Linked DNA regions of Priestia megaterium. The protein of the gene in region 1 interacts with the protein of each later gene in a pairwise test. Links are inferred from orthologs where the notes say so. Each region holds a gene or a part of one and is shown on either strand. Other genes may lie near its edges.

Region 1 (8,114 bases):
TGTGATAAATGAGTAAACACCATGTTTTTTGCCTGTAGCTTCGCTTTGATCTCCATTGCCTCTGTCACGTCATATACGGATCTTTTTTCTTTTTGAAGATATTCTTTCCAGAAAGATGTACCAAATATCAGTAAATCTAAGTGGTAAAAAGGCTGCCACTGTTCTTTTGTCACATTAAAAGAATCGGATACATACGCCCAGCGCTTTCCTTGTTCTTCATGAACCACAATCCCATAGGAATGACCGTTAAATCCGTGATTTACTTTATGAAACGTAATGGTTGTTTCTCCGCTTTCCCATTTTAACGTGCCGTTAAAGGTAAGCCCTTTTCTTTTTGCGAGATAAGGAAATCTTTCGATTAACTCGTTGATGACTTCAGGTGCTCCTACGATTTCTGTATTTACATTGTTCCAGTAGCATAAGTCGGCTAAATCCCCTAAACCAGCAACATGGTCATTGTGAGGATGAGTAATAAAAACGGTAGAAGGTATTTTTTTGTTATTGTATAAATGAAATTGATGTTTAAAATCAGGTGAGACATCAATCAAAAACACGTTACCGTCCATTGTAAACTGTGCACTAGGTCTTGTGCGCTGATTTAATTGATCTTTTTGTGTACATACTTTACAGTCACACAATAATCGAGGTACCCCTTGGGCATCGCTCGTTCCGTAAAATAAAAGCGAGTTCATTACTTTGCTTCCTCCTTCTTTCTTCTAAAGGTCTATCTTTTTATTTCAAGAAATGCCCTATGTTGTTCTGCATCTTTCTTTTATTTGCCCTTCTAGAATAAAACCAGCTTTTATGTAAAACAGCCAGTCTTTTTAACGACTGGCTTTGCTATATTACCTATAAAAAACGTTTTTATGCTTTTTCTATTGATTTCTTTCTTCATCTCTTTCAACTATATGCTGCAGAATAGATAATTTGTTCGTCCAAAATTGCTCGTAGTAAGAAAGCCAATCTTTTACTTCTTTTAAAGGCTCTGGCTGAAGATAATACACTTTTTCTCTGCCTTTTTTTTGTCCATGGACTAAGTCTGCTTCTGAAAGTATACGAAGATGCTTGACAATAGCGGTACGACTTATTGAAAAATGAGACGTTATTTCTGAAATAGGCAATTCTTTTTTAGAAAGCAGCTCAAGTACTTTTCTTCGAGTAGGATCAGCAATCGCTTGAAAGATATCATGCTTGGCAGCTGATGAAGTCATTTAGTTTTCAACAACCTTTCGAAGTTTTTCATTCACGAGACTAATCCACCCGTAGCTCATTCTATCTCGTACCACTGAACTCTTTTCGTTTGCTTTTTCAAGAAGTGTTTCAGCTTCTTTCCACCCGCTATGAATAAGCGTAAATTCAGTTTGATTACCCATTTCTTTTAAGGTAAACGAAACGATCCATCCATCCGTATCCCAAGAGAAAGAAAGATAGTTTGGTGCATCTATTTCTAATACTTTACACGGAGATGGTCCAAAAGGCGATTGTAAATGAAATTCATATCCTACCTGAGGCTGAAAATCATTAGGCATGAACCATTGTTGGAGCCCTTCTGCGGTTGCTACTTTATCCCAAACTTTTTGAATCGGCGCGTTAAATATTATCGTCTGCTTTACATCTTCTAATATACTTTTATCATTCATCGTTATCTTCATTCTCCTTTTTAAAAAATAACACCAAAAGGTTTTATATAAAAATAATATAACACCTTTTGGTTTTATGTCAATTCCTCTTTTAAAAAATGAAATCCTTCAATACATTTCCGTTCTTTGACAAAAAATTTGTTATGACTTTGAATGAAGATCGTAACGTATAGAATCTATAATCCTTATTCCACAAAAGCGCATTTTGTTATATTTCAAATATATCTTTTAAACGATGCTTCGTCCACTTTGTGCCAATGCATAATGAATGCCGTGCTGCAATGTTTGAAAACAATCATATTTTGATAAATCAATATGGGTCTCTGATATAACTAAGCCTAAGTCAGCAGAAATTCCTACTAAAATTGTTTTCGTACCAATCAGAGACGCTGCTGCACCTAATTTTTCAATAAGACTTGCCGTATATTCAGTAAGTTCTTTATCCAATCCGGTTAAATCTAGCACAAGATAATTAGCCTGATGTTTTGGGAGGTTATTTAATGTATTGACAATCAAATCTTCCGTTCTATCCTCGTCGTATTTGCCAATCAAAGGAACGACGACTATGCCTTCCAAAACCGGAATAATAGGAGAAGAAAGCTTTTTAATAAGATCTTTTAACTCTGCTGTTTTTTCTGCTACAATGTTTTGCAAATGTTCTATTTTCTGCGCTTCTTTTCTTCTGGCTAATTGATGAATATTTTGAGTGATATCAATGTTGGAAGGGAAGTATTCTACTGTAGTGCATTCATGCCCTTCTATTTGATGTTGAATCACCTTGTACCAAATATTTGTTCCGAATAGCCCTGTGAAAATCCCTGCATAATGGGCCGGAAGAAAATTTCCTCCCTTTGTTTTCTTTTGCGCAACGTTAATTTTATGTTCCCAACTGTCTTTTAATTCAGCAGATAGAGTTTTACTTTCAGGATTTAAATATTTGATAGTGGTTTTTCCCCATCCAGCCGAAGCGTATGTATTTGTAATTAACTCAGCCGCTTCAAAAACCGTTACGCCTTTCATATTTTGAAAGTACTCTCCTACTACTAATCCTTGTCGGAAACCAGTGGTTTCCAGTACTACAGAAGCTGCCTCTTCTCCAGATATTTCTTCGATTGTGTCAAACAATGTTTTCATCGCAGAAGAAATCCAAAAAAGGATGGCATCTTCTCCTTCAAAGCTAAATTGTCCCTTTTCTAAATCCCAAGCAAAACTAAGACCACCTATATCAATCTTCTTTTTTTCACCCATGGCGGAATCTCCTTTTTATAAAGTTCTTACCTTCTTTATATTTTATCTTATGTTGAAGAAGCTGGTAATAAAAATTGTTGCATATTTTCTATTGCTTGTCTAACCATTGCCTATGTTTTCAATTAATGAAAAAGGAAGCTTAATGCTATAGAACTTTGAATTCGCCAACCTTTCTTTCTTTTGTATCAAACATACATGATAAAAAGGAAGAAAAGCAAATTGTAATATAACATCACATTACGTTATAATATAATTATATTCAAAAGAAAGTATTTAGGAAAGAGGAGGAAAAAGATGAAGCTAAATACTCATAGCTCTACGCCTTTATATATGCAGTTAAAACAGGCTATTGCAGAAGATATTAATAAAGGAGTTTATACTCCGGGTGAAAAACTTCCAATTGAAACAGATTTGTGCGATATATACGGAGTAAGTCGGATTACGGTAAGAAAAGCCGTATTAGATTTAGTAGAAGAAGGCCTTCTGATACGTCAGCAAGGAAAAGGAACCTTTGTTCAATATCCAAAAGCTAAGAGAGAGCTGTTTGCCGTTAATGGGCATACAGAGTATATGTCGGAATTAGGGAAAGTACCGCAGACTAAAATTTTGTCTTTTGGTATAAAACCTGTAAAAGCTCATGTGGCAAAGATGTTATCAATCCCTCCAGAAAGTGAAGTCCTTGAACTGCAGCGCATCCTGTATTATGATGATCAGCCTCTTACCTTAGAAATTTCTCACTACTCCTTAGAATTGTTACCACACTTAGATCAGCACGTCCATAATTCAGTTTCAATGTACGATACTATAAAAAATAAGTACAATATTGCTCCGGTTCATAATAAAAAATTATTGAACATGGTATTTGCAAATGTGGATGAAGCAAAACATTTAGAATGTGAAGTCGGAGAGCCGCTGTTTAAAGTGGAAAAAGTGGCGTATGATGCACAAAAAAGACCGATTCATTCATCTTTTCTACACTACCCTGCGAATCGCGTTACGTTCACTATAGACAGTTCTAATTCTTAATAAAAATAGCGCCCTTGCTTTAAAAGCAAAGGCGCTATTTTATTCATTTTAAAACCATCGAACAGTCTGTATGATATTCTTTTCCATATCCAAAAGCTCCGTAATTTTGACAAGTTTGCGATGCCACTAATGCTCCATTATGGAGGGCTTTTGCTATGTTTTTCTCTAGTAGATAAGAAGAAAGAAAACCAGCGATGAAAGAATCTCCAGCACCCAATGTATCGACCACATTTGTAGAGATTATAGGCTGTTTAAATAATTGATTTTCTACTGATAATAAAGCTCCCTCTTCTCCTCTTGTCACGCATACGACACTGGTTCCTAACAAGTGTACTCGCTTCATTAAATTCATACACTCTTCTTCTGGCAGGCTGCTTCCTGAGAAAAATGCATAGCTGATATATGGACATACTTGCTGTAAATATTCCTCATCGTATCTCGTAGAAAAATCAAAGGAAATATCAATGATTTTATGTAGCAACGGAAGGTCAGATTCTAAATGACTAAAAACGCTCGTATGAAGAAGATCGTGCTGACGAATATAGGTTAAATCCGATTCATTCAGCATTAGTTTTAATCTAGATTGAACGCCCCCTTTATTTGATCCTACAAAAATTCGATCACCTTGTTCATCAAGTGTTACAACCGCCATTCCATTCTCTCCTACAGCTCTTCTCACTCTGCTAATATCCATCTTTTCTTGCTGCAGAGTATTTACTACATGCTCTGCCGATTTGTCATTCCCCACGATTCCCATATAGGAAGACTGATTATGGCTCAATCTATTACAAAATACTGCTACATTTAGCGCGTTACCGCCTGGATAGATCTTTCCTTGATCTTTATAGTAATCTACTACATTATCCCCTACTCCAATTAGTTTCATCTGCTTGTCCTCCTATTATTTAACACTTCCGTTAGCAATGCCACGGATAAAATATTTTTGCATAAATAAAAACAACATAACAATCGGTGCTGCTGAAATGGTCAGTCCAGCTAGTAATACTCCCCAATCTGTTTGCAAAGCGTCTCTAAATTGCATTAATCCTGCTGGGATTGTACGCAAACTGTCGTCGTCGATAAAGATAATGGCAAACATAAATTCATTCCATGTGTAGTAAGCTGTCAAAATTGTCGTTGTTAATAAAATGGGCGTGCTCATTGGAATAAAAATCCGAAATAAAATCCCAAAGCTTGTACATCCATCTAACCGAGCTGCTTCCTCCAGTTCTTTTGGAATCGAAAGAAAATAAGCTCGAATTAACAAGATGGTTAAAGGAATTCGATAAGCAACATAAGGCAGAATCAGTGCCAAGTGTGTATTATAGATTCCAAGTTTTTGAATAATGCTATACAAAGGAATTAAACTTACCTGAGGAGAAAGCATAAGCCCTCCCAGACATATAATAAGGACAAAAGCTTTTCCTTGAAACTCAAAGCGTGATAGTCCATAAGCTCCTAACGCACTGACCAGAACCGTCAAAAAACAAGACGCGCTCGTGACGATCACACTGTTTAAAAAGTAAGAAGATATTCCGCTTTTCCACGCTGTCACATAATTTTCAATTAGCCAAGTATGCGGCATAGACCAGCTGTGAGTAAAGATTTCATCCGTGCTTTTAAAAGAACTTATAATCATCCAAAGCAAGGGATACGCAATGACGATAAAATAGACGATCAACCCGACATATACTATCGTTACACCTGTGTATCTCTTCTTTTTTCTTTCTTTAGTGGCTGTATTGACAACATTAGGTAAGGTGACATTTGTTTTAGGCATCTGCATCAAGCGTCTTCCTTTCCTGTTTTAAATGCTTTCATTTGAACAAGAGAAATCAACAGCGTAATAATTAAAATGACAGTAGCAATTGAAGAAGCGTAGCCCATCATATCTTTCGAAAAGGCTGTTTTGTACAAATACGTACTTAGGACTTCAGATGATGTACCCGGTCCGCCTCCAGTTAAAATATAAGGTTCATTAAATACTGTAAAAGCACCAGTGAGTGTTAAAATAACAGCAACAAATGTCATTTCTTTTGTTTGCGGTACAGTAATATGAAAGAACATTTTAAATTTATTAGCGCCGTCTATTTCAGCTGCTTCATACAATTCAGGTGAGATTTTTTGTATCGCTACAACATATAGCATGGCGATATAGCCGATAGATTGCCACTGAGATACAGCAATAACTGCATAAATAGCCGTATTACTGTCTCCTAGCCAAGGTTTTGCCAATGAGTCTAATCCGATCATTTTGAGCACTTGATTTAAAAGCCCTACTTCAGGGTTGTAAAAAAAAGTAAACAATAAGGCAATAACGGTCATCGAAACGACTACTGGTAAAAAATAAACCGTTCGAAAAAAAGGAGAAAACTTTCGAATAAGTTTATCTTCTAAAACGGCAGCCACAATTAGACCGCCACCCACTTGAAAAATAATTGAAATGACCGCATAAAGAATATTATTTTTGAGTGCCTGATAAAAGACAGGGTCTTTAAATAAGTGCACATAATTATCTATTCCTACAAAAACTTTGTCTGGTGAAAATGTGCTCCACTCATAAAGACTATCCCAAATATTCTGAAAAATAGGGATATACACAAGTAGTAAAAAAGCAAAAGCAGGAAGAAGATATAAATAAGGGGTTAGCTTATTGCGTTTTAACATCGCTTTTTCACTTCCTTACTTTTTAGATTCAGCACGAACACTCGCTGCAACTTTTTGTACATCTTTCATTACTTCTTTAGGTGTTTTATCACCATTTAGCATAAGCTGAGCACCTGTTAAATAAGTATCTGCAATTCGAGCATCGATTGCCATATCAAACCATGGAGCCATCTCTTTGGCTTGTAAAATATTATCTACTGCTTCTAATTGCTCCGGTGTTGAATTACTGCTGTTAGCTGTATCATTTACTGCACTGTATTTCCCTACCTCTTTTACTAGCTTTTCACCCATTTGTTTTGATGTTAAAAATTCAAGAAATTCCATCGCTTCTTTTGGATGCTTTGTTTTAGAAGAAATCATAAACCCTTCAGGTGATCCAGTTAAATTAGTGGCATTTCCTTTTCCATCCTCTACTTTAGGAAAATTAAACATGCCAATCTTAAATTTCGTTGGACCGAAAAGCTTAATTTCAGCGGTTTCAGCATAAAACATAGCTGCTTTTCCATTTGAAAATTGTTGTCTTGCATATTCATGATCAATCGAATTTGTATTTTTATTAAAGTAAGGAACTAATTCTTCTAATTTTTCTAGAGCTTTTACATAGCCTTTATCCGTAAATGTCCCAGTTTTTGAATTATAGTCTTTTGAAAGAACGTCAGGCTTTACCATGCGCTGATTTAAGGTTCCTACGTAGTGAGAAATGGTCCATGTATCCTGGCTTCCAAATTCTAAAGCTGTATAATGCTTCTTTTTTAACACGCTTAAAACATTTAGTAGCTCGTTCCAATTTGTAGGCGCTTTTAATCCTAATTTATCGAAGATATCTTTGTTGTAAAAAAACATTTTCCCATCCATTGTGACAGGAACACCGTAAATTTTCTTATTAACGGTATATGGTTTAATTTGAGATTGAACAAGCTTGGAAGACCACGCTGAATCCTTCTTATAATATGAGGTTAAATCTAAGGCTTTGTTTCCTCTGACAAATTGTCTAGCAAACTCATCGCTCCAAGAAAAGTACACATCAGGAGGGGTATTAGTGCCTGTCATAACTTTAATTTTGTCTTTATACGAATCGTTTAAGACCGCTTCTGTTTTAATATCAATATCAGGGTGCTGTTTTTCAAATTCTTTTACAACTTCTTCAAAGTAGCTTTTTTCAGGTTCTTTTGGCCATCTGTGAAAGAATGTTAATGTTGTCTTTCCTGTGTCTGAGTCTGAAGACGTTTGTTTTCCAGCACACCCCCCGAGCATTAAAGAACAACTTAAAAGTGAGGCTAAGATTAAATTTGTCTTTTTCATATAGAAACCCCCTTATTGTAAGTGCTTTCATATATAAGTTATACTATAATGTTTTATAACATTATAGTATAACTCGTAAGGAAAATATACAGATTTCTATCTTTATTAGGAGATTATTAATATTCTACTTTCCACATGTAGCGTCTTTTACTTAAAGGATGATTGCGTGCTTCGGCTAATTCTTCGGCATACTGACGCAGTACACGGTTTAATACAAGAGGAGCAATATAC
Region 2 (2,946 bases), 1.6 Mb from region 1 along the record:
CATGGCACGCAAATGTGTAGTAACTGGTAGAAAAGCTCGTTCAGGTAACGCACGTTCTCACGCAATGAACGCTACTAAGCGTAAATGGGGTGCTAACGTTCAAAAAGTACGTATCTTAGTGAACGGTAAACCAAAACGTGTGTACGTTTCAGCTAGAGCCCTTAAGTCTGGTAAAGTTCAACGCGTTTAATCTTTATAATGAAAAAGCACCATATTTTATGGTGCTTCTTTTATTATTCCGGCGTTGTTAATCTTTTTTGAACGAATTAAGCATGACCTTTACGATGCCACCTAAAAACTTTGGAAGTTTGATTGTATAGAATTTCATACTGTCCCTCCTAACCGTCTCCACACTTTATCTCCTTTTAAAGAAAGCCCTATGTCCTGCTCTCATTTTCCATACTTCATCACAAGCAATTTTTATCATTGCTTCTTACCATCATTAATATGCCTTTTGTAAATGAAAAAGTACCTCTTTGTTGAATAAGTTCATTGCTAATACATAAAGTTGAGCCGAGTTCTACTTCATGCTTATTGAGCGGATATTTGAAACCTTCTAGCGTAAGCTCTTTTACACCGCCTGCAAAAGGAACGAATGAAATATAGTGAAACTCCTTTAAACGATCAACATGATAAGTGCCTGGTTCAAACAATTGAATGATATTTTGATTGTCAATCATTTGTACATTCGCTTTCTTTTTTAACCCTTTGTACAGGAGCTGAATGCTTCCAAACATGTGGTCAAGCCTTCCACCTGTTGCTCCAAAGATACAAATACTGTCCGGTTTTTGCTCTATTGCCCACTCAAAAGCAAGTTCCAAATCCGTTGCATCTTTTTCTGCAGGATACAATTCAACATCTTGTAATGCTTCTCTCACTAGCTTAAGCTGAGCATTTGTAATGGAATCAAAATCTCCGAATGCTTTCACGGGCAAAATGTCTTGTTGAAGAAGAAGGAATACGCCGCGGTCTACTCCTACCCACTTTACATCATTTGATTGGTGCAGGGGTGGCATATGTTCATCCGGTCCCCCTGCTAGAATATGAATTTTCATTATGTATATGCTCCTTTTCTATCAAAAAATGAACGAAATAAATATGTTTTCTTTATCCTAAAAGAAAAAGCTGCTGTGTACAAGTTCTACTCGTTGTACACAGCAGCTTTTATTACTTACGCTTGAACAGTTGTGCGAATTTGACTAATTGCGCCAGCTCGATCTTCTTGATTATAAATAGCTGAGCCAGCCACTAAGACATTCGCTCCTGCTTCCACACATTTTCGTGCTGTTTCTTCATTAATTCCTCCATCAACCTCTACTTCAATAGAAAGGTGACGAATTTCAATAAGCTGAGAGATTTGCTCAATTTTCGGCAGTACACTTGGAATGAAGTTTTGTCCTCCAAAGCCTGGGTTCACCGTCATTAATAAAATAAGATCGATATCTTCTAAGATATGCTTGACCACGTCAATTGGCGTTGCAGGATTTAAAGCAACGCCTGCTTTCATGCCGTGCTCTTTAATTAATTGAATGGTGCGGTGCAAATGAGTACACGCTTCAGCATGTACCGTTAAAATATCAGCACCTGCCTTTGCAAACATTGGAACGTATTGATCTGGGTTTTCAATCATTAAATGCACATCTAATGGCAGTGTTGTGACAGGGCGTACAGCCTCAACGATAAGCGGTCCAATTGTAATATTAGGAACAAAATGGCCATCCATAACGTCTATATGGATGTAGTCTGCTCCACCTGCTTCAACTTCACGAATTTCTTCAGCAAGCTTTGAAAAATTGGCAGATAAAATGGAAGGTGCGATTTTTGTCATTTTTAATACCTCGGCTTTCTTTGCTTAATTTCCTCAATAAATTGCAAGTAATGTTCGTAGCGATAACTCGGAATTTCTTTTTGTTCGTATGCTTCTTTCACCGCACATTTTGGTTCTTTCACATGCAAACAACCTCGAAATTTACACTGTTCACTCAAACGCGACATTTCAGGAAAACAATCGGTTAACTCTTCTACTTCTAACGTTAAAAATTCCAGTGAGCTAAAGCCTGGCGTATCGGCTACTAACCCTTCACCAAACGAAATAAGTTCTACATGACGTGTTGTATGCTTTCCTCTTCCAAGTGACATTGAAATATCATTTGTCTTTAACTCAAGCTCTGGTTTAAGTGTATTTAACAGTGAAGATTTACCTACACCTGACTGTCCGGCAATAACCGTCACGCGATCTTCAAATAACGGCTGAATTTGTTCCATGCCTTTTTCTGTGACTGTCGACGTTAAAATGACCTCATATCCTATTTTACGATATTCTTCGGCATATTGCTCGATTTCTTGTTTTTGCTGCTGTGATAAAAGATCTACTTTTGAAATACAAATAATAGGTTCAATATGATTAGACTCCACTAACACTAAAAATCGGTCAAGAAGCATTGTGCTAAAATCAGGTTCAATCGCTGAAAAAACAAGCAGCGCCTGATCAACATTTGAAATAGGGGGACGAACTAATTCATTTTTACGTTCTTTAATTTCAAGTATATATCCTTCAAGCTTATTTTCTGCCTGAAATACTACATTGTCACCGACTAAAGGCGTTACCTTCTTTTTACGAAAAACACCTCGTCCTCGACATTGCGTTACTTGTCCGTCATGAAGAACATAATAAAATCCGCTAAGGGATTTAATAATTCTTCCTTCTGGCATAACCTCACTCCTATCACTCTGGATATTCAACGTCTTTTTCTTCAATAACTTCCCCGTCTCGGACAATTTTATAAGACGCTTTTTCATTTTCATCGACTAAGACATCGAACGATTCTTTTGTTGTTTCAGTAATCGTTAGTTCTTTAGCAGGAACGGACATATCGTTATCTGCATCTTCGATATAAATTTGTACTTTTTGCGGCTTTGGCTTTTCCTCTTCTGTTTCAGTGGCAT

Evidence for each region. Proteins that work in one complex are often made in the same cells at the same time.
Region 2: the proteins of LIS78_RS12680 (region 1) and rpe interact in binary tests that used the Escherichia coli proteins (3 or more experiments, as listed by UniProt). The link is inferred for Priestia megaterium from one-to-one orthologs.

Annotation. Positions count from the first base shown.
Region 1 is NZ_CP085442.1:2,511,253-2,519,366, reverse strand. What follows is about bases 2,880-5,616. They hold LIS78_RS12680 (fructoselysine 6-kinase), read right to left. Parts: upstream 4,801-5,616; coding sequence 3,958-4,800; downstream 2,880-3,957. Other genes in these bases: LIS78_RS12675 (carbohydrate ABC transporter permease), read right to left, coding at 4,816-5,616; LIS78_RS12685 (GntR family transcriptional regulator), read left to right, coding at 3,183-3,914; LIS78_RS12690 (STAS domain-containing protein), read right to left, coding at 2,880-2,888. Also shown: LIS78_RS12705 (MBL fold metallo-hydrolase), read right to left, coding at 1-692; LIS78_RS12700 (ArsR/SmtB family transcription factor), read right to left, coding at 876-1,211; LIS78_RS12695 (SRPBCC family protein), read right to left, coding at 1,212-1,640; more of LIS78_RS12690, read right to left, coding at 1,869-2,879; more of LIS78_RS12675, read right to left, coding at 5,617-5,700; LIS78_RS12670 (carbohydrate ABC transporter permease), read right to left, coding at 5,700-6,581; LIS78_RS12665 (ABC transporter substrate-binding protein), read right to left, coding at 6,597-7,883; LIS78_RS12660 (SIS domain-containing protein), read right to left, coding at 8,000-8,114. UniProt on the Escherichia coli protein: Catalyzes the ATP-dependent phosphorylation of fructoselysine to fructoselysine 6-phosphate. Functions in a fructoselysine degradation pathway that allows E.coli to grow on fructoselysine or psicoselysine.
Region 2 is NZ_CP085442.1:4,134,841-4,137,786, forward strand. It holds rpe (ribulose-phosphate 3-epimerase), read right to left. Parts: upstream 1,829-2,946; coding sequence 1,172-1,828; downstream 1-1,171. Other genes in the region: rpmB (50S ribosomal protein L28), read left to right, coding at 2-190; spoVM (stage V sporulation protein SpoVM), read right to left, coding at 248-328; LIS78_RS21455 (thiamine diphosphokinase), read right to left, coding at 408-1,055; rsgA (ribosome small subunit-dependent GTPase A), read right to left, coding at 1,831-2,712; pknB (Stk1 family PASTA domain-containing Ser/Thr kinase), read right to left, coding at 2,726-2,946. UniProt on the Escherichia coli protein: Catalyzes the reversible epimerization of D-ribulose 5-phosphate to D-xylulose 5-phosphate.